3 regions of the Paenarthrobacter sp. OM7 genome follow, and region 2 is predicted to be linked to each of the others. Evidence: predicted binding sites of a transcription regulator. Region 2 holds the regulator's gene; each other region holds the start of a gene.
The links. Region 2 encodes LexA, which represses DNA repair genes until DNA is damaged. Its sites were predicted from a motif close to TCGAACANNTGTTCGA; they were not measured.
Positions count from the first base shown of each region.

Region 1 (5,834 bases), 250 kb from region 2:
ACGAACTCCGCGCCTCCCGGATCATGGCCCAGCGCGCCAAGGACAACCCCAAGATCAAGTTCGCCTGGAACTCGGCCATCACCACCATCCACGGCGACAGCAAAGTCACCGGCGTGACCCTCACGGACACCCGCACCGGTGAAACCCGTGAACAGGATGCCACCGGAATCTTCGTGGCCATCGGCCACCTGCCCCGCACCGAGCTGGTTGCCGGACAAGTCGACTTGGACGACGAGGGCTACATCAAGGTCGACTCACCCACCACGGTTACCAACCTCTCCGGCGTTTTCGCCTGCGGGGACGCTGTGGACCACCGCTACCGCCAAGCCATCACCGCAGCCGGAAGCGGCTGCGCGGCCGCGCTGGATGCCGAACGGTTCCTTGCCGCCCTGGATGACGCCCACAGCATCGCCACCGCCCTGGTCGAAGAACCAACCCACGCCTAACCACTCGAAACGCCACGCCAACGGATGAAACAAGAGGACAGCATGGATTCAGTGACGAACTTTCCCATCGCAGTGATCGGCGCAGGCCCGGTAGGACTCGCCACCGCGGCCCACCTGCTCGAACGCGGACTCGAACCGGTCATCTTCGAAGCAGGCCCCTCCGCCGGCGCCGCTATCGAACAGTGGCGGCACATCCGTTTGTTCTCACCCTGGCGCTTCAACCTCGACGACGCCGCCGTCCGCCTGCTCGAACCCACCGGCTGGGAATCACCCCGTCCCACCGCACTGCCCTACGGCGGCGAACTCATCGACAACTACCTCACCCCACTGGCGGGTACACCCCAGATCGCTTCCCGGCTCCAGACCGGCTCCCGCGTCATCGCCGTGACCCGGCAGGGCATGGACAAAACCCACGTCCGGGACCGCGACACCACCCCCTTCGTTGTCCGGGTTGAGCACGACGGCGGAGAAACACGGGACCACACCGTCGCTGCCGTCATCGACGCTTCCGGCACTTGGTCCACCCGCAACCCGCTTGGCACCTCCGGCCTGCCCGCCATCGGCGAAGGCCTGGCAGCTGACCGGATCTCCTCGCCGCTGCCCGACGTTGTTGGCCGCGACCGCGCCGCTTTCGCCGGCCGCCGCGCCCTCGTTGTCGGGGCGGGCCACTCGGCAGCGAACACCCTGATCAACCTCGCAGACCTCGCCAAGGACGAACCCGATACCCGCATCCTGTGGGCCGTCCGCGGTAACTCCGCCGAGAAGGTCTACGGCGGCGGTGACGCCGACGGGCTCCCTGCACGCGGCCAGCTCGGCTCCCGCCTCCGCCGCCTGGTCGGGGCCGGCACCATCGAACTGCACACCGGGTTCGGCATCGCTGCCCTGAAAAACCTCGACTCGCATGTGAGCGTCGAAGCCGTCGATGGACGCACCATCGACGCCGACGTCATCGTCCCCTGCACCGGCTTCCGCCCGGACCTGGAGATCCTGCGGGAACTGCGTCTGGACCTGGACCCCGCCGTTGAAGCTCCCACCGGGCTCGGCCCGCTGATCGACCCTGAATTCCACTCCTGCGGCACGGTCCCGGCGCACGGCGCGAAGGTCCTGGCCCACCCCGAAAAAGATTTCTATATCGTCGGGATGAAATCCTACGGCCGGGCACCGACCTTCCTGCTCGCTACCGGCTACGAGCAAGTCCGTTCCGTCGCCGCAGCCCTCGCCGGTGACCAGGAATCGGCGGACACCGTCCACCTTGAACTGCCCGAAACGGGGGTCTGCTCCGCGGACGCCGGTACCAGCTGCGATGTTCCCGCCCCTGCCGCCACCGTGTCGCAGGAGCCAGGGTCAGGCTGCTGCTCCACACCGGAACCGGCATTTGTCGGCTTCCCGACCGGGCTCGCACACGGCCGATCCGGCACCACCAGCTGAAAGCCAGTCACCCAAACAACCATTGGAGCACTGTCATGACCGACCACCAGGAAACCACGCTCGGCCTGCAGGACAACACCGAAGTACTCCACCGCATCAGTGACCGGCTCGCCGGACGTTACGCAGGGATCTTCGCCGCAGAAACCGTCGAACGCTACGTCTTCGAGTCCTACACAGCGCTGGCCCGCACCGCGAAGGTCAGCGCCTATCTGCCCGCGACCACCGAGCACTTCGCCAACGACAGGCTCCACGCCCTGGCCAAGTCAAAAAGCTCCCTCGCCTCGGAGATCCCGGAGGTGTTGTTCGTTTGCGTACAGAACGCCGGCCGCTCCCAAATGGCCGCGGCCCTGCTCACAGCCGAAGCCAAAGGCAAAATCCGGGTCCGCTCCGCCGGGTCCCTGCCCGCATCAGAACTCGACGCCAACGTCGTGACAGTCATGAACGAGATGGGCTTGGATCTGGGCAAGGAATACCCCAAACCGCTCACCGACGACGTCGTCCGCGCCTCCGACGTGGTCATCACCATGGGCTGCGGCGACTCCTGCCCGATCTACCCCGGCAAACGCTACGAAGACTGGGAACTCACCGATCCCGCCGACCAGCCCCTCGACACCGTCCGGACCATCCGTGATGAAATCCACGGCCGTGTGAAGAACCTGGTCGCCTCCCTGACGAAAGAGACTGCACTCTAATGACCTCAGAACATCCCGCCGTCCTGTTCGTCTGCAGCAAGAACGGCGGCAAATCCCAGCTCGCCGCAGCTCTCATGCGGGAACTGGCTGGGGACAACGTCACCGTCTACTCAGCCGGAACAAAACCCGGCGCGGCGTTGAACGCCCAGTCCGTGGAATCCCTGGCCGAACTGGGCATCGACGTCACCGGCGAGTATCCCAAACCGGTCACCGACGAAGTCCTCAACACCGTGGACGCCGTCATCGTTCTGGGAACCGAAGCCAAACTCGACCCACCGACCGGGAAGCGCTTCGAAATCTGGGAAACCGACGAACCCTCAGAACGTGGCATCGAAGGCATGGAACGCATGCGCCTGGTCCGCGACGACATCAAAACCCGCGTCCAAACCCTCTACAGCGACCTCACGACAACCTAACCCGACAAGGCTCGCCGTCGAACAGGGCACAGTGCCCTGACACCCATCACACCGAACCACGACCAACTCCAGGGCCATGGTCAAAAGAGCGCTCCAAGGCAGCGATGAGAACTGCGGGCCACAGCCGGTCCAACAGGTCCACCGGCCTGGCGCCGCGAAGCGCCGGGCAACCGGTGACCATCCACGCGGCAAAGTAGTTATGCGGAATCCTCAGGGCCATGGCCCGCGCAAACAGCCCCATCACCGCAGGGTGAAAGGACAGGTCTTCCTGGAACTGGAAGCCCGGGCAGTACGTGCCATCCGCGGAAAACACCCGCACCACTTGTTGCATCACCGGTTCCGGATCCTCATGTATCTGCGCAAGCCGGCTCCGGACCCTTTCCAGGCTTGGCAGGCCGAACTCGGCGCCCATCCGTTCCCACAGCTCGCTGGGAATGGGACCTTGCGTATGGGCCGGACTCAGATGTGGTGCAGGCACGTGGTGGCAACTCCCCAGATGGTGAGTTCGGACAGTGCCGGCACCCGGATGTCCGGATACTTGGGATTGTCGGCCTGAAGGATCACTCCCGAAGGCGTGACGCGGAGCCTTTTGATGGTCAGTTCACCATCAAGGACAGCCACGACGACGGACCCATCCTTCGGCTCCAGCGCACGGTTGACGATCAGCTCGTCTCCATCACTGATCCCGGCACCTTCCATGGACTGCCCCGTCACCCTGACCACAAAAGTGCTGGTGACGTCCTTGATAAGGTGCTCGTTGAGATCGATCCGGCCATCAAAATAGTCCTGCGCCGGCGACGGATACCCGGCCGCCACCGGGAGAGGTGCCAGCAAAACCGACATCAGGGAAAAGCCCGCATCTATCACGCGGGGGCCGACTATCACGCCCACAACACACCTTTATTCGAATATATGTTCGATACTCGAGTGTACAGCGGATGACGGACATTGTTGTCACTCCGCGAAGTTTGCTGCGGCGCCAGGAAGCCGGCGGAATGGAGGGCCGCCGTTCATGCGTCTTGGCGAAAGACAGGTATTTTAGGGAAGGTCAAGCGAACTGCTACTTGGCAGGAACTGAACAAACCACCGTCTTCGGCTACAGGGTTCAATACCGCGGTGGCCGGATATCGCGCATTGGAGAGCCATGACCGCCCGGAGCAAGGACGTCGCTGATGCGCTCAGCGCCGATGTCACACGCATAGTCAAGGAACGCTACCCGGATGAGCTGGCACGCGCGCAGGCCGTCCACGCACGCTCCGAGAAATTGGTTCTCGCGTTCATGGTCTCCTCGGTTGCGCTGTGGTTCCTCGGTCCGGCTCTGTTCCTGAACGGCCTCATCAGCCCGGTGGTCGCCATCGTGGTGCCGGGGCTGCTGACCCTCGGGTTCCTCACGATCGTGCTCGTCGCCATCGTCCGCAACAGGGCTGCGGCGCGACCCATCGTCGAGTACGCGAAGCAGTGGGGTCAGAACGTCACCAGCGTGACGAAGAAGGGCATTACCGTCGCCGCCCCAAAGGGCGCTATCACGGTACCCGCGGAGTTCCGTGAGACACGCAGGGTCACCCGCCAGCACTGATACCGCGATGGCGCCAGGTCCGGATCAGCGCTGCACCCGATACCGCACGTGGGTGACGAGTCCGGTCCCGCGCGCTTCGATCGGTTCAAGCGTCACGTCCCCCACGCCGTCGAGCAGCCGTTCGCCACCACCCAGGATCACCGGCGAGATGTGAAGCCGCAGCTCGTCCATGAGGCCTGCGGAGAGATACTGACGAGCGGTTTGCGCTCCCCCCGCAATCGCCACATCCCTATCCCCGGCGGCTTCCCGGGCCTGGGCCAAGGCCGATTCGATGCCGTCAGTGACGAAGTGAAAAGTGGTGCCACCTTCCATCGCCAGCGGCTCGCGCTGGTGATGGGTCAGGACGAAAACAGGTGCATGATACGGGGGTTCCTCACCCCACCAGCCGCGCCATTCCTGATCCCACGGGCCCGATCCGGGACCGGCGAACATGTTCCGGCCCATGATGTAAGCACCAGCTTCGAGGATGCCCGCGATCTCAGCTGCGCTGGCCTCCCGCTCCTCGAACTGCCAACGGTGCAGGCTCTCGCCGCCCTCCCCCAGCGGCTTGTCCGGGGACTGGTTGGGCCCGGCAACAAATCCGTCAAGGGAAACAGTCAGATCACAAGTGACACGGCTCATGCGCCCATCCTGCCACCGCACGCCCGGTGCGGCCAGGGGCCAGCCCGGCCATCACAGCACCACCTGCATGGCGTTCGGCCGTTCCATGCGGAGCATCCGGCGGCGCATCTGTACGGCAGAACGGACGAGCCCTACGCTGAACCTGTCCACCAGCGCGACGACGCGAAAAGAGGCATCCATGGCACGGGATCCAAAACCCACGTTGGAGCAACTGACGATCCTCGTCGGCGAGTGGGAAACGTCAGTACCTGGCCAGGAGGTCTCCGGCCGGACGACTTTCGAATGGCTGGAGGGTGGCGGCTTCCTCATCCAACGATCCACGGTCCAGCGGCCGGAGTACCCCAATGCGGTCAGCGTCATTGGTGCCACCGGCTCGGACGGAGCCTTCCAGCAGCACTATTTCGATTCCCGAGGGGTCGCCCGGATCTACGACATGACGCTCAAGGACAACGTCTGGATTCTCTTCCGGGATGGCCCGGACTGGCCCCAGCGCTTCGTTGGCCGCCTCACCGAGGACGGCAACACCATCACCGCCCGCCTGGAGCGCGGCACCTACCCGGGCGGGCCGCTGGAGCACGACTTCGACATGATCTACACCCGGATCGTCTAGTGCACCCTGAACCCAAGTACGCCACCTCATTTACAGATCCCCTGC
Region 1 covers NZ_CP123579.1:1,563,106-1,568,939, reverse strand. The annotation lists gene trxB (thioredoxin-disulfide reductase) at 1-446, shown strand, start outside; gene QEH68_RS07330 (FAD-dependent oxidoreductase) at 489-1,874, shown strand; gene QEH68_RS07325 (arsenate reductase ArsC) at 1,910-2,566, shown strand; gene QEH68_RS07320 (low molecular weight phosphatase family protein) at 2,566-2,982, shown strand; gene QEH68_RS07315 (hypothetical protein) at 3,029-3,460, opposite strand; gene umuD (translesion error-prone DNA polymerase V autoproteolytic subunit) at 3,442-3,873, opposite strand; gene QEH68_RS07305 (hypothetical protein) at 4,127-4,558, shown strand; gene QEH68_RS07300 (dihydrofolate reductase family protein) at 4,583-5,179, opposite strand; gene QEH68_RS07295 (hypothetical protein) at 5,231-5,359, opposite strand; gene QEH68_RS07290 (hypothetical protein) at 5,358-5,789, shown strand.
Region 1: the regulator LexA is predicted to act here: its motif matches at 3,887-3,902, upstream of umuD (translesion error-prone DNA polymerase V autoproteolytic subunit).

Region 2 (5,834 bases):
CGGTGCGCAGCACCTCGCCAAAGGTGATGGCAACATCTTCAACGGTGTGGTGGGCGTCGATGTGGGTATCGCCGGTGGCCTTCACGGTCATGTCAATCAACGAGTGCTTGCACAGCGCCGTCAGCATGTGGTCGTAGAACGGAACCGAGGTGCTGATGTCCGAGACACCTGATCCGTCCAGGTTGATCTCCACCAGGACGGAGGATTCGCTGGTGGTGCGCTCCATGCGCGCGGTGCGGGCAGCGGACGGCGTGGCGCCGGTTTCGCTCATTGGGACGTCCTTATACACGAAGAGTGGGTTGGGTCTATGGACAAGTTTAGGCGGGCTGGGACGCCCCGCCGTCCAGCAGCGCTTCCAGCGCCTCGAGGAAGGCCGTGGTTTCCGGTTCGGTTCCAGCAGTGACCCTGAGGTGGCCGGGAATCCCGACATCGCGGATCAGCACGCCGGCGTCAAGCAGGCCCTGCCAGATCGTGTGAGGATCCTTGAGTCCGCCGAAGAAGACATAGTTGGAGTCCGACTCCGCAGGTTTCAAGCCCATGCGCAGGAGCTCGGTCACAATCCGGTCGCGCTGGACTTTAATGTCCTCAACGTCGGCCATGAGGGCTTCCCGGTGGTTGAGCGCAGCCAGGGCGGTTGCCTGGGTAACAGCCGACAGGTGGTACGGAAGCCGGACCAGCCGGATGGCATCCGTGACCTCGGGAGCAGCAGCCATATAGCCCAGTCGGGCACCGGCAAGGGCAAAGGCCTTGCTCATGGTGCGGGAAACGATCAGACGCTCGCGTCCCGGCAACAAGGTCAGGGCGCTCGGGGTATTGTCGTGTGCGAACTCGTGGTAGGCCTCGTCCACGATCACTATTGCCTGGCTGGCTTCGCCTGCCTCATAAACAGCCTCAACGACATCCAGCCCCAGACCTGTTCCCGTGGGATTGTTGGGTGAACACAGGAACACGATGTTGGCACCTGTCTCCCGGACCTGTGCAGCGGCGGAGGCAGCATCGAGGCCGTAGTCGTCAGCCCTGACTCCGCGGACGTATTCGGTATCCGTGCCGCTGGCCAGCAACGGGTACATGGAATACGTGGGCGGGAATCCCAGTGCTTTCCGGCCGGGTCCGCCAAATGCTTGGAGGACCTGCTGCAGAACCTCATTGGAGCCATTGGCTGCCCAGATGTTGTCCGGGGAAAGATTGTGACCAAGGTAGTCGGCCAGCGACTGGCGAAGTTCCGTGAACTCCCGGTCCGGGTAGCGGTTGAGCCCCGTGGCCGCAGCAGCAACAGCTTCTGTGATGGCTGCCTGCACATCAGCCGGGACGCCATGGGTGTTTTCGTTGACGTTGAGCAAAATGGGGACGTCAAGCTGCGGAGCACCGTAAGGGCTCAGTCCACGCAGGTTGGTCCGGAGGGGTAGTCGGTTAAGTCGCTCAAGCTGGTCACTCACCACCACAGTTTAAGGGGCCGCCGGGACTGCCGACTAACTGTGACGCCGGGTGGCCGGCTCATGCGGGCATGCAACGTACTAATTTGCGGGCACGAACAGTTGCTGACCCGGCTGGATACGGCCGCCCCGGAGGTCATTGAGCTGGATGATCTCCGCAATCACGTCGCGGGGATCCCGCTCAGGAGCAGCGGCTCCGGCGATGCCCCACAGCGATTGTCCCGGCTGAACCGTAACAGTGACAGCGACGGGCGGTTGGAGTTGCGCCTGGGAATCCGAAGCCTTGGCCGGTGACGTGATAAATCCAGCCAGGCTCAGCAGCGCAGCCACCAGCAGCATTGCCGGGATGCCGAAGAAGACCATCCGTCCCCGTCGGGTCAGGCGCAGACGCGCAGGCGCCTGGGTGGTGCGGAAATCAGCGAACGTAGTGATTGCGGACATGAGCTGAGCCCTTCTGAGCTATTGCCGTGCGCCGGGTCCCGGTACATGGCTGCCAATTCTGTGTGTTCCCCTGCCCAACTCCGTCAGTTCGAACACTTCGTTCGAACAGCCGGCGTCAGCATCAGGTTTATAGAACACATATTCGAACCTTGCTATGACATTTTTAGCACTTATCAACGAACGGTGTCGAGACTCGCTAGAACAAATGTTTGATAAACGCCTGTGGCTGCCCTACGTTTGAGTGAAGAAACAGCACTGTTTCAGTGGAACAGGAGGGTCTGACATTTTTTGCAGGCCCGACGACCCCGGGCTCACTCCGGGCGGAATGGAAAGGCATTGGCGAACATGGCAGCGAAAGCCACCGGCGGCGGGGCACCCCTGCGGAGCCAGCAGCCTCAAAAGAGTCCCAAGAGCCTGACTGTCCGTCAGAAGAAGATCCTGGAAACCATCCAGCGGTCCGTCAATGACAACGGTTATCCGCCCAGCATGCGCGAAATTGGAGACACCGTGGGCCTGGCAAGCCTGTCGAGCGTGACGCACCAGCTCTCCCAGCTGGAGAAGCTTGGATATCTCCGCCGCGATCCCAAACGTCCCCGGGCCATGGAAGTCCTCATGCCGTTGACCCTCGATGGCGGACCCATTCCGGGAGTGGAAGCACCCACTACCCTCCGCAGCACGGGTGGCTTTGCCGTCACAGAGCTTGCCAGCGCCAGCGATACTGCCATGGTCCCGCTGGTTGGTCGGATCGCTGCCGGCGGCCCCATCCTTGCTGACCAGACCGTGGAGGACGTGCTTGCCCTGCCCCGGCAACTCGTAGGGCACGGCGAACTCTTCATGCTGAAGGTGGCCGGCGACTCAATGATCGATGCCGCGATCTGCGACGGCGACTGGGTAGTTGTCCGCCGGCAGAACGACGCCATCAACGGAGACATCGTGGCAGCACTGCTGGACGACGAAGCAACCGTGAAAACCTTCCGCCAGCGCGATGGGCACACCTGGCTTCTTCCGCAGAACACCCAGTACGAACCCATCCTCGGCGACCAGGCCACCATCATGGGCAAGGTCGTGTCGGTCCTGCGTTCCCTCTAGGAGGCTTTGGCCGGGCCCAGACGCTCCAGGACGCCCCGAACCACGGTTCTGTCCGTCGTCGCCCAGAACGGCGGCAGGGCTGCCCTGAGGAAGCCCCCATAGCGCTCTGTTGAGAGCCGGGAGTCCAGGACCGCCACAACCCCTTTGTCCCCGGTGGAACGGATGAGCCGGCCTGCCCCCTGGGCCAGACGAATGGCGGCGTGGGTCGCTGACACGGCCATGAATCCGTTTCCACCCGACTGTGCCACGGCACGAGAGCGGGCAGTCATCAACGGGTCATCCGGACGCGGGAACGGGATTCGGTCTATGACCACAAGGCGGCACGAACCACCGGGGACATCCACACCCTGCCACAGCGACATCGTGCCGAAGAGGCAGGTATCGGGCTCGTCGGCGAACTGCTTCACCAATGCGGCCATGGTGGATTCACCCTGACAGAGAATACTGACGTCGAGACGAAGCCTCATGGCATCGGCGGCTTCCTCAGCCGCCCGCCGCGACGAGAAAAGACACAGCGCTCCCCCACCGGAAGCGCGGATGAGGTCTTCCAACTCATCCAGGGCCTCGGGCGAAGTTCCACGGCCAGGCTTGGGCAAGTGCTTGGCCACGTAAAGCACACCCTGCTTGGGGTAATCGAAGGGCGAGCCAACATCGATCCCGGTCCAGCTTGGCGCTCCATCGCCAATCAGTCCAAGGCCACCTGCAGCCGGTTCGAAAGCCGAGCCGATGGCCAGGGTAGCTGAAGTCAGCACCACTGTGTGACCGGCAAAGAGACCTTCGCGCAGGCGTCCCGCCACACTCAGGGGCGCAATGTTGATCAGGGCCGGAGCGGTCTCGTCGGGTTGCGAGTATCCCTGCTGGGGATCGAACGTACTGTTGCGGGAAAACCACACCACTTCCCGGTTCTCCTTGGCCGCGAGCATCCGCTCGCACAGCTCCAGAATGAGCATGAGCCGTGAACGCGCCAGCTGCCTGCCGCCGTCGACCGCGTTGGAAGAATCCGTCTTCGAATCCGACAATGCTGCGCGTGTGGCTTCCCTCAGTTGGTCCAAACAGTCGAGCTGTTCGTCATTGAGCCCACTGGGCAGAAGACCATTGGGCACGCCCGCTATGGCCATATCCAAACGATCGGCGGCCGCGTTGAGGGCATCCACCGTGATGGCCGTGTGCTTGCGCGCGCTCGACGCCGCCGCATGGACCATGGCCACGGACAACTGGCCTGACACCGCGCCCGTCACCCGGTCCTGCAGTTCATGGGCCTCATCCACTACCACGACGTCGTATTCGGGCAGCACAGCCAGCCCTTCGAAGGCGCTGACGGCCAGCATGGCATGGTTGGTGACAACGACGTCGGCTTCGCCTGCGCGGGACCGGGCCAACTCACTGAAGCACTCCTCGGCGAGGGGACACTTCTGCGCGCCGAGGCACTCCATGGACGTCACGGAGACTTGCCGCCAAGCCCGGTCCGTGACGCCGGGCATGAGTTCGTCACGGTCGCCGGTAGTGGTCTTTTCGGCCCATTCGCGAAGCCGGACCACTTCCTTGCCCAGCTGTGATTGCGGTCCCCCCATGGACGCCGCAAAGTGCGGGACACTGGTGTCCTCGCCCAGGGAGAACAGCTGACCCTCGGACGGTTCCTCACTGGGGAACCCGCCTTCGAGTTTTTGCCGGCAGACGTAGTTGGCCCTGCCCTTGACGAGCGCCACGTTGACGGGGCGTTCAAGGGCCGGGTTGATGGTCTCCAACAGCCGGGGAAGGTCGCGGCCAACAATCTGTGTTTGGAGTGCCAAGGTGGCGGTGGACACCAAAGTCGGTTTGTCGCTGTCCATCGAATGCGCGATCAATGGAATCAGGTACGCCAAGGACTTACCTGTTCCCGTTCCCGCCTGGACCAGCAGGTGCTCCCCGGTCTCGATGGCCCTGGTGACATGCTTGGCCATCTCGTGCTGCCCGGTACGGCTTTGACCGCCCATGCCGGCAACAGCCCGGTCCAACAACTCGAGGGTGGTCTTCTCCCCCAACGACTCGACGGCGTCCGCCGCCACCTTCTCAACCATTGGTGACGAACGGCTCCAGTTCGGCTGCCAGTCCTTCGCGGACCATGACAACAACACGGGTCCCGTTTTCCTCGTGCTCGAGGGTGAGGATTTCCGAGTCGGAGCTGTGGAGCTTGCTGATCATTTCGCCGCGGTCGTAGGGAATGAGAAGCTCCAGGCGCACCCCCGGGCGGGGAATGGACCGGCTGATGTCTTCCAGCAGTTCGGCGATGCCTTGGCCAGTGCGTGTAGAAACAACCGCATGACGCGGTTCCTTCTGCTTCAGGCGCTCAACGACGAAGGGATCCGCGACATCAACCTTGTTCAGGACGATGATCTCGGGCACCTTGCGGGCATCCACCTCTGTGAAGACCTCCCGGACAGCAGCAATCTGGCCTTCGGGATCAGGATGCGAGGCGTCCACTACGTGCAGGATCAGGTCTGCGTCCGCCACTTCTTCCAAGGTGGAGCGGAAGGCTTCAATCAGCTGGGTCGGCAACGAACGGACAAACCCCACAGTGTCCGCCAAGGTGTAGCCGATGCCATCCGGCGTTTGGGCTTTACGGACGGTGGGATCCAAGGTGGCGAACAGGGCGTTCTCCACCAGCACACCAGCGTCAGTGAGGCGGTTCAGGAGCGATGACTTGCCGGCGTTCGTGTATCCGGCGATTGCGACGGAAGGAACGGCATTACGACGGCGGTTGGCGCGCTTGGTCTCGCGCGCCGGCTTCATCGCGGCGATCTCACGGCGAAGCTTGGCCATGCGGGTGCGGATGCGACGACGGTCCAGTTCGATCTTGGTTTCACCAGGACCACGCGAACCCATGCCGGCACC
Region 2 covers NZ_CP123579.1:1,815,043-1,820,876, reverse strand. The annotation lists gene hisB (imidazoleglycerol-phosphate dehydratase HisB) at 1-271, opposite strand, end outside; gene QEH68_RS08390 (histidinol-phosphate transaminase) at 318-1,436, opposite strand; gene QEH68_RS08385 (LysM peptidoglycan-binding domain-containing protein) at 1,515-1,874, opposite strand; gene lexA (transcriptional repressor LexA) at 2,220-2,963, shown strand; gene QEH68_RS08375 (ATP-dependent DNA helicase) at 2,960-5,020, opposite strand; gene hflX (GTPase HflX) at 5,013-5,834, opposite strand, start outside.

Region 3 (5,834 bases), 2.1 Mb from region 2:
AGCGGAACCGATGGCCGGCTGTGGCTCTATCCCGGAAACGGCTCCGGAGGCTTCCTGGCCCAGCGGCAGATCGGCCAGGGCTGGGATGCGTTCACCAGTCTTTCGGCGGCGGGAACGTTCGGGGGCGGTATAGCAGGACTCCTGGCCCGTTCGTCGGACGGCACCCTCTACGTCTACCCCGGCGACGGCAAGGGCAGCCTCCTGCCGCGTACCGCCGTCGGGACTGGATGGAACCTGGCGGGCGACATCGTCGGCGGGCAGGAATTTACCGGAGACGGCAAAGCCGACGTCCTCGGCGTCGGTTCACGCATGACCCTTTATCCCGGTGACGGGACCGGCTTCGCGGACCGCTTGGCGATTGGAACCGGTTGGAACCAGTTCAGCCAGGTGTGGGAGGCGGGGGATTTCGACGGCGATGCTGTCGCTGACATTTTGGCCCGCGGCACCAATGGCATCCTGTGGCTCTACCCTGGCAACGGTTCGGGTGGTTTCTTGCCGCGCGTGCAGGTGGGGACGGGCTGGAACGTCTTCACGTCAGTTTTGAGTGTGGGCGATTTTGATGGTGACAAGCACCCGGATCTTGTGGCCAGGGCCTCCGATGGGACGCTGTGGCTGTACCCGACCGACGGGAAGGGCCAGTTCCTTGCCCGCAAACAGATCGGCACTGGCTGGCAGGGCTTCACGCAGATGCTGGCGCCGGGCGACTTCTCCGGTGATGGAAAGGCTGACATCCTGGCGCGCGCCGCGGATGGAACCTTATGGCTTTACCCCGGAAATGGGGCCGGGGGATTCCAGCCATGGAAGCAGGTCGGTACCGGGTGGAATATCTTCAATGCGGTGATGCAGGGCAGCGACTTCAACGGTGACGGTCGGGAAGATGTCCTTGCCCGGGGGACGGACGGGGCGCTGTGGCTTTACCCGGGCAACGGCAGCGGAGGGTTCCTCGCACGGCAGTACCTGGGCTCTGGATGGAACATGTTCACCTCCTTCGCTGCCCTCGGCAACGCTTTCACGGGCACAGGCGATCCGACCCTGGTTGGTGTAGCCGGCGACGGAACGCTGCTGCTTTACTCCGGGACGGGCACGGGAAAGTTCAAGCCGGTGGCGGTGGACCCGCGGTAGCATCGGCGAGGTCTGGCGGCTCCTTCCCCGTTGCCATAAGCCCTCAGGTTTAGGGCAAGCAAAAACCCGGAATGTCTCGTGACAGTCCGGGTTTTCGCTGCCTTGGTCCCAGCTCACTGGGAAGAAGCGTCGGGCTTAGGCGTGCTGGGCTTGCTTGGGCAGGCCGAGCTCCGCAGTTGGGGTCTTGGCTGATTCGCGGGCCGTCATGGCTGAGACGGCTGCGATCACGCAGATCACGGCGGTGAAGATGGAGATCTGCACCCACCCGCCGGGCTTGGTTCCGCCCAGTGCAGTCACGATTGCCGGGGCGAACCCTGCCATGAGGAAGCCGAGCTGGGTGCCGATAGCCAGGCCGGAGAAGCGGACCTTGGTGCTGAACATTTCACCGTAGAAGGACGGCCATACTGCGTTGGCAGCGGCGTACCCGAAGGAGAAGAACACCACGGACACCAGGAACATCAGCGGCACATTGCCCGATTCCAGGGTGAGCAGGAAGACCGGGGTCATGACGGCGCTGGCAAGGGCGCCGTAGATGAAGACGGGCTTGCGGCCGATCCTGTCCGAAAGCATGCCGAACAGGGGCTGTGTTCCGAGGGCCACGATGTTGGCTACAACTACGAGCCACAGGGTGATGGTGCTGTTGACCCCGGCGACGTCCTGGGCGTACTTGATGGCGAGCGTTCCGAACACGGTGCTCACTGCGGCGATGAAGGCGCAGCAGACGACGCGCAGGACATCGCGCCAGTGCAGGCGGAGCAGGTCGGCAACAGGGAGCTTGGAGATTTCGTTGTTCTTCTTGGCTTCTGCGAATGCCGGGGGCTCGTGCAGCGTGCGGCGGATAAAGAACGCCACCAGAACCACGACAGCGCTCAACCAGAACGGAATACGCCAGCCAATGCCGTACTTGATGTCGTCCGGCAGGGCCACCACAGGAATGAAGACCAGCGCTGCCAGGATCTGGCCGCCTTGGGTGCCGGTGAGGGTCCACGAGGTGAAGAACGAGCGGCGGTTGTCCGGAGCGTGCTCCAGCGTCATGGACGAGGCGCCAGCCTGCTCGCCGGCAGCCGAGAGGCCCTGGCAAAGACGGGCCAGAACCAGCAGGACGGGCGCCCACCAGCCGATGGTCTTGAAGTCGGGGAGACAGCCGATCACAAAGGTAGCTGCACCCATCAGGACCAAGGTGAACATGAGCACCTTCTGCCGGCCGATCCTGTCACCGAAGTGGCCCAGGATCACCGCGCCCACGGGGCGGGCAACATAAGCGAAGCCGAACGTCGCGAAGGACATGATGGCCGCGTTGGCATCGGCGGACGGGAAGAACACGTGGGGGAAGATCAGGGCCGCGGCCGAGCCGAAGATGAAGAAGTCGTAGTACTCGACGGCGCTGCCCAGGAAGCTGGCAAGCGCGGCTTTCTTGGGGGTTCCGGCGGCGGTTTCAGTGCCTGGCGTCGCTGACGGCATTGTTTGGCTCATGGGTGGTTCCTTCTGTGACGACGATGTCGCGGATCTGGCTTTCGTGGGGAGACCCAAGCGAGGTGCGGCCGGTCAATCCCAGACAAGTAACCACATGGTGAGAGTTACTTGTGCAATACAGCAATAGTGGCTGTGAGTGGGGTCACTTGTCAAGAGAAGTCACCACCATCTAGAAATAGCTCTCACTATGTGAGAGCATCGAGCTATGAGTGTGAAAGAGGACACAAAGACAGACATGGTCGGCAAGGCACTGAGCTTGCTGGTACTACTGGGCGATGAGCCGCGCGGCGCCAGTGCGGCGGATCTTGCGAGGAGTGCCGGGCTGCCGTTCAGCACCACATACCGCCTGCTGGGCTCGCTGACGCGCGATGGCTTTGTGGATTACGAGCCCGACGGGCGCCGGTATCACTTGGGCTTGCGCGTCTTCCAGCTCGGTCAGCGGGTATCGAACCACCATGGGTTCGCCGCAACTGCGCTGCCCGTCCTGCAGCGGGTTACCGATCGCACGCATGAGGCCACCATCCTCTCCGTTCGCGATGGCAACCACCATCTGACGGTCAACAAGGTGGACGGCCCCAAGACCTTCCGCGTCACCAGCGACCCCGGCCATCTCGGGGCGCTCCATACAACATCGGTGGGCAAGGCGATCGTGGCGTTCGAGGATGAGATTGAGCGCAAGCGGCTCTTGGAGGAGCTCCCCCTGGATCCGCTCACCCAGCATTCCATCACCGATCGCGACACGTTTCGTGAGGAGATCGAGCAAGTCCGCCGGCAGGGCTACGCAGTGATGGACGAAGAGAATGAGATCGGCATGCGCGCCGTTGCTGTTCCCGTCCTCAATTCGCAGGGTCACGCCTTCGCCTCGGTGGCCGTCGCCGTGCCGGTGTTTCGCATGACCATGGAGGAGCTGATCGCCCACGTGCCCACCCTGCAGGAGGCTGCGGCTGAACTCGCGGCCCGCCTGCCCCAGCGCTAATCCCGACCAGGTGACAGCAACTGTCGCTATGAGCCCCCAGTGGAGCGTTATCTGTTACCTGGTTGGGAGTGCCCTTCGCAGATGTTCGCGATAAGAACATGCGTGCGGAATATGAACACTTGTAGTAATCTAAGAACACCCGGTCAGGCGGCGCCCCCAAAAGGCGCCGAATCCCGCGGTGCTGAAGTCAAAGGAGCTTTAGGATGAGCAACCGAGCCGAGTCCGTTCTGGTGGGCCTCATAGGCGAAGGCGTCATGCCCTCGCTCACGCCGCCAATGCACGAACGCGAAGCCGATGTGCAGGGCCTTCGCTTGCTGTACCGCCCCATCGACCTGCTGGAACTCGAGTTGCCAGCCACCGCCGTCGGGGATCTCCTGACCGCCGCCCAGCGCATGGGCTTCAACGGCCTCAACATCACGCACCCGTGCAAGCAGCTGGTGTTAGAGCACCTTGATGAAATTTCCGACGACGCCCGTCGCCTGGGTGCCGTCAATACAGTCTTGATTCAGGACGGTCGGCTTATTGGCCACAACACCGACTTCTCCGGCTTCGGCTCGGCGCTCGCCGACGGGCTCCCCGGGGCGACGCTGGACCGCGTGGTCCAGCTGGGCGCAGGCGGCGCCGGCTCGGCCGTGGCCTACGCGCTCCTCACAGCCGGCGTTGGCACGCTGGACCTCGTGGACATGGACCCGGCCCGGGCCGCTGAGCGCGCCGCTGAACTCGGGGGGCTTTTCCCCGATGCCACCGTTACGCCGCGGAGCACCGACGAACTCCCGCGGATCATGCCCCTCGCCGACGGCCTGGTGCACTGCACGCCGGTCGGAATGGCCGCCCACCCCGGCCTGCCGCTGGACATCGATCTCCTGGAACCGCGCCACTGGGTGGCGGACATCGTCTACCGCCCCATCGAAACCCAGCTGGTCCGCGAAGCGCGCGCCAAGGGCTGCGACGTCCTCGACGGCGGCCGGATGGCGGTGGGCCAGGCGGCCGACGCCTTCAAACTCATCACCGGACGGGAAGCCGACCGCGACCGCATGCGCGCACACTTCCTGGAGCTGATCGCCGCCGAGGATGCAGCAGCCCCGGCACTCGCGAAGGCAGGCCGCTGATGCGCACCGGAATCGCCACCGTCTGCCTGTCCGGCACTTTGAAAGAGAAGATGCAGGCCTGCGCCATTGCTGGCTTCGACGGAATCGAGATCTTCGAGCAGGACCTTGTGACCTCGCCGCACAGTCCGGAAGAAGTCCGGAAAATGGCGGCGGATCTCGGGTTGGGCTTGGATTTGTACCAGCCGTTCAGGGATTTCGACGGCGTCACTCCGGACTTGCTGAAGGCCAACCTTAAGCGCGCCGAGGCCAAGTTCAACCTGATGGAACGCCTGGGCATGGACACCATCCTGGTCTGCTCCAACGTCGCCACGGCAACCATCGACGATGACGCGCTGAGGGCCGGGCAGCTGGCCGAACTCGCCGAACTTGCGGGGGCCCACGGCGTCAACGTTGCTTACGAAGCGCTGGCCTGGGGCAAGTATGTCAACGACTACGAGCACGCCTACCGCCTGGTGGAGATGGTGAACCACCCCAACCTGGGCACCTGCCTGGACTCCTTCCACATCCTCTCCCGTGACTGGGACACCGCGCCCATCGAGGACATCAACGCGGAGAAGATCTTCTTCGTCCAGGTTGCCGATGCCCCCAAGCTCTCCATGGACGTCCTCTCCTGGAGCCGCCACTACCGCGTGTTCCCGGGCGAAGGGCAGTTCGAGCTCGCAAAGTTCATGGGCCACGTCGTCCGGGCCGGCTACACGGGGCCGGTCTCCTTGGAAGTCTTTAATGACGTCTTCCGGCAGTCCGACACGGATCGCACCGCCGTTGACGCCATGCGTTCGTTGATCTGGCTGGAGGAGCAGAGCGCCCAGTGGCTGGCAAGCAGCCCCGCGGGAACCGAAGCCGCCGGCAACGAAAGCGCGTCCCGCCGTCGTTATCCCATGGAACTTGCCACGCTGCCCAAGGTGAACGAACCCGCCGGCTTCAACTTCGCCGAGGTCAAGGCTGACGACACCGCGCAGCTGGAGAAGCTCCTGGGCCAGCTCGGCTTCGGGTTCGAAGGCCGCCACCGCACCAAGGACGTCCAACTATGGACCATGGGACAGGCGCGCGTGATCATCAACGAACAGGCGGCACAAAACGCTGAACCTGCCATTGCCGCTTTGGGATTCGACGTCGACTCTCCAGTGATTGCCTCCGCTCGCGCCCAGCAGCTC
Region 3 covers NZ_CP123579.1:4,479,208-4,485,041, reverse strand. The annotation lists gene QEH68_RS20720 (FG-GAP-like repeat-containing protein) at 1-1,122, shown strand, start outside; gene QEH68_RS20715 (MFS transporter) at 1,258-2,595, opposite strand; gene QEH68_RS20710 (IclR family transcriptional regulator) at 2,801-3,571, shown strand; gene QEH68_RS20705 (shikimate dehydrogenase) at 3,775-4,680, shown strand; gene QEH68_RS20700 (sugar phosphate isomerase/epimerase and 4-hydroxyphenylpyruvate domain-containing protein) at 4,680-5,834, shown strand, end outside.
Region 3: the regulator LexA is predicted to act here: its motif matches at 3,664-3,679, upstream of QEH68_RS20705 (shikimate dehydrogenase).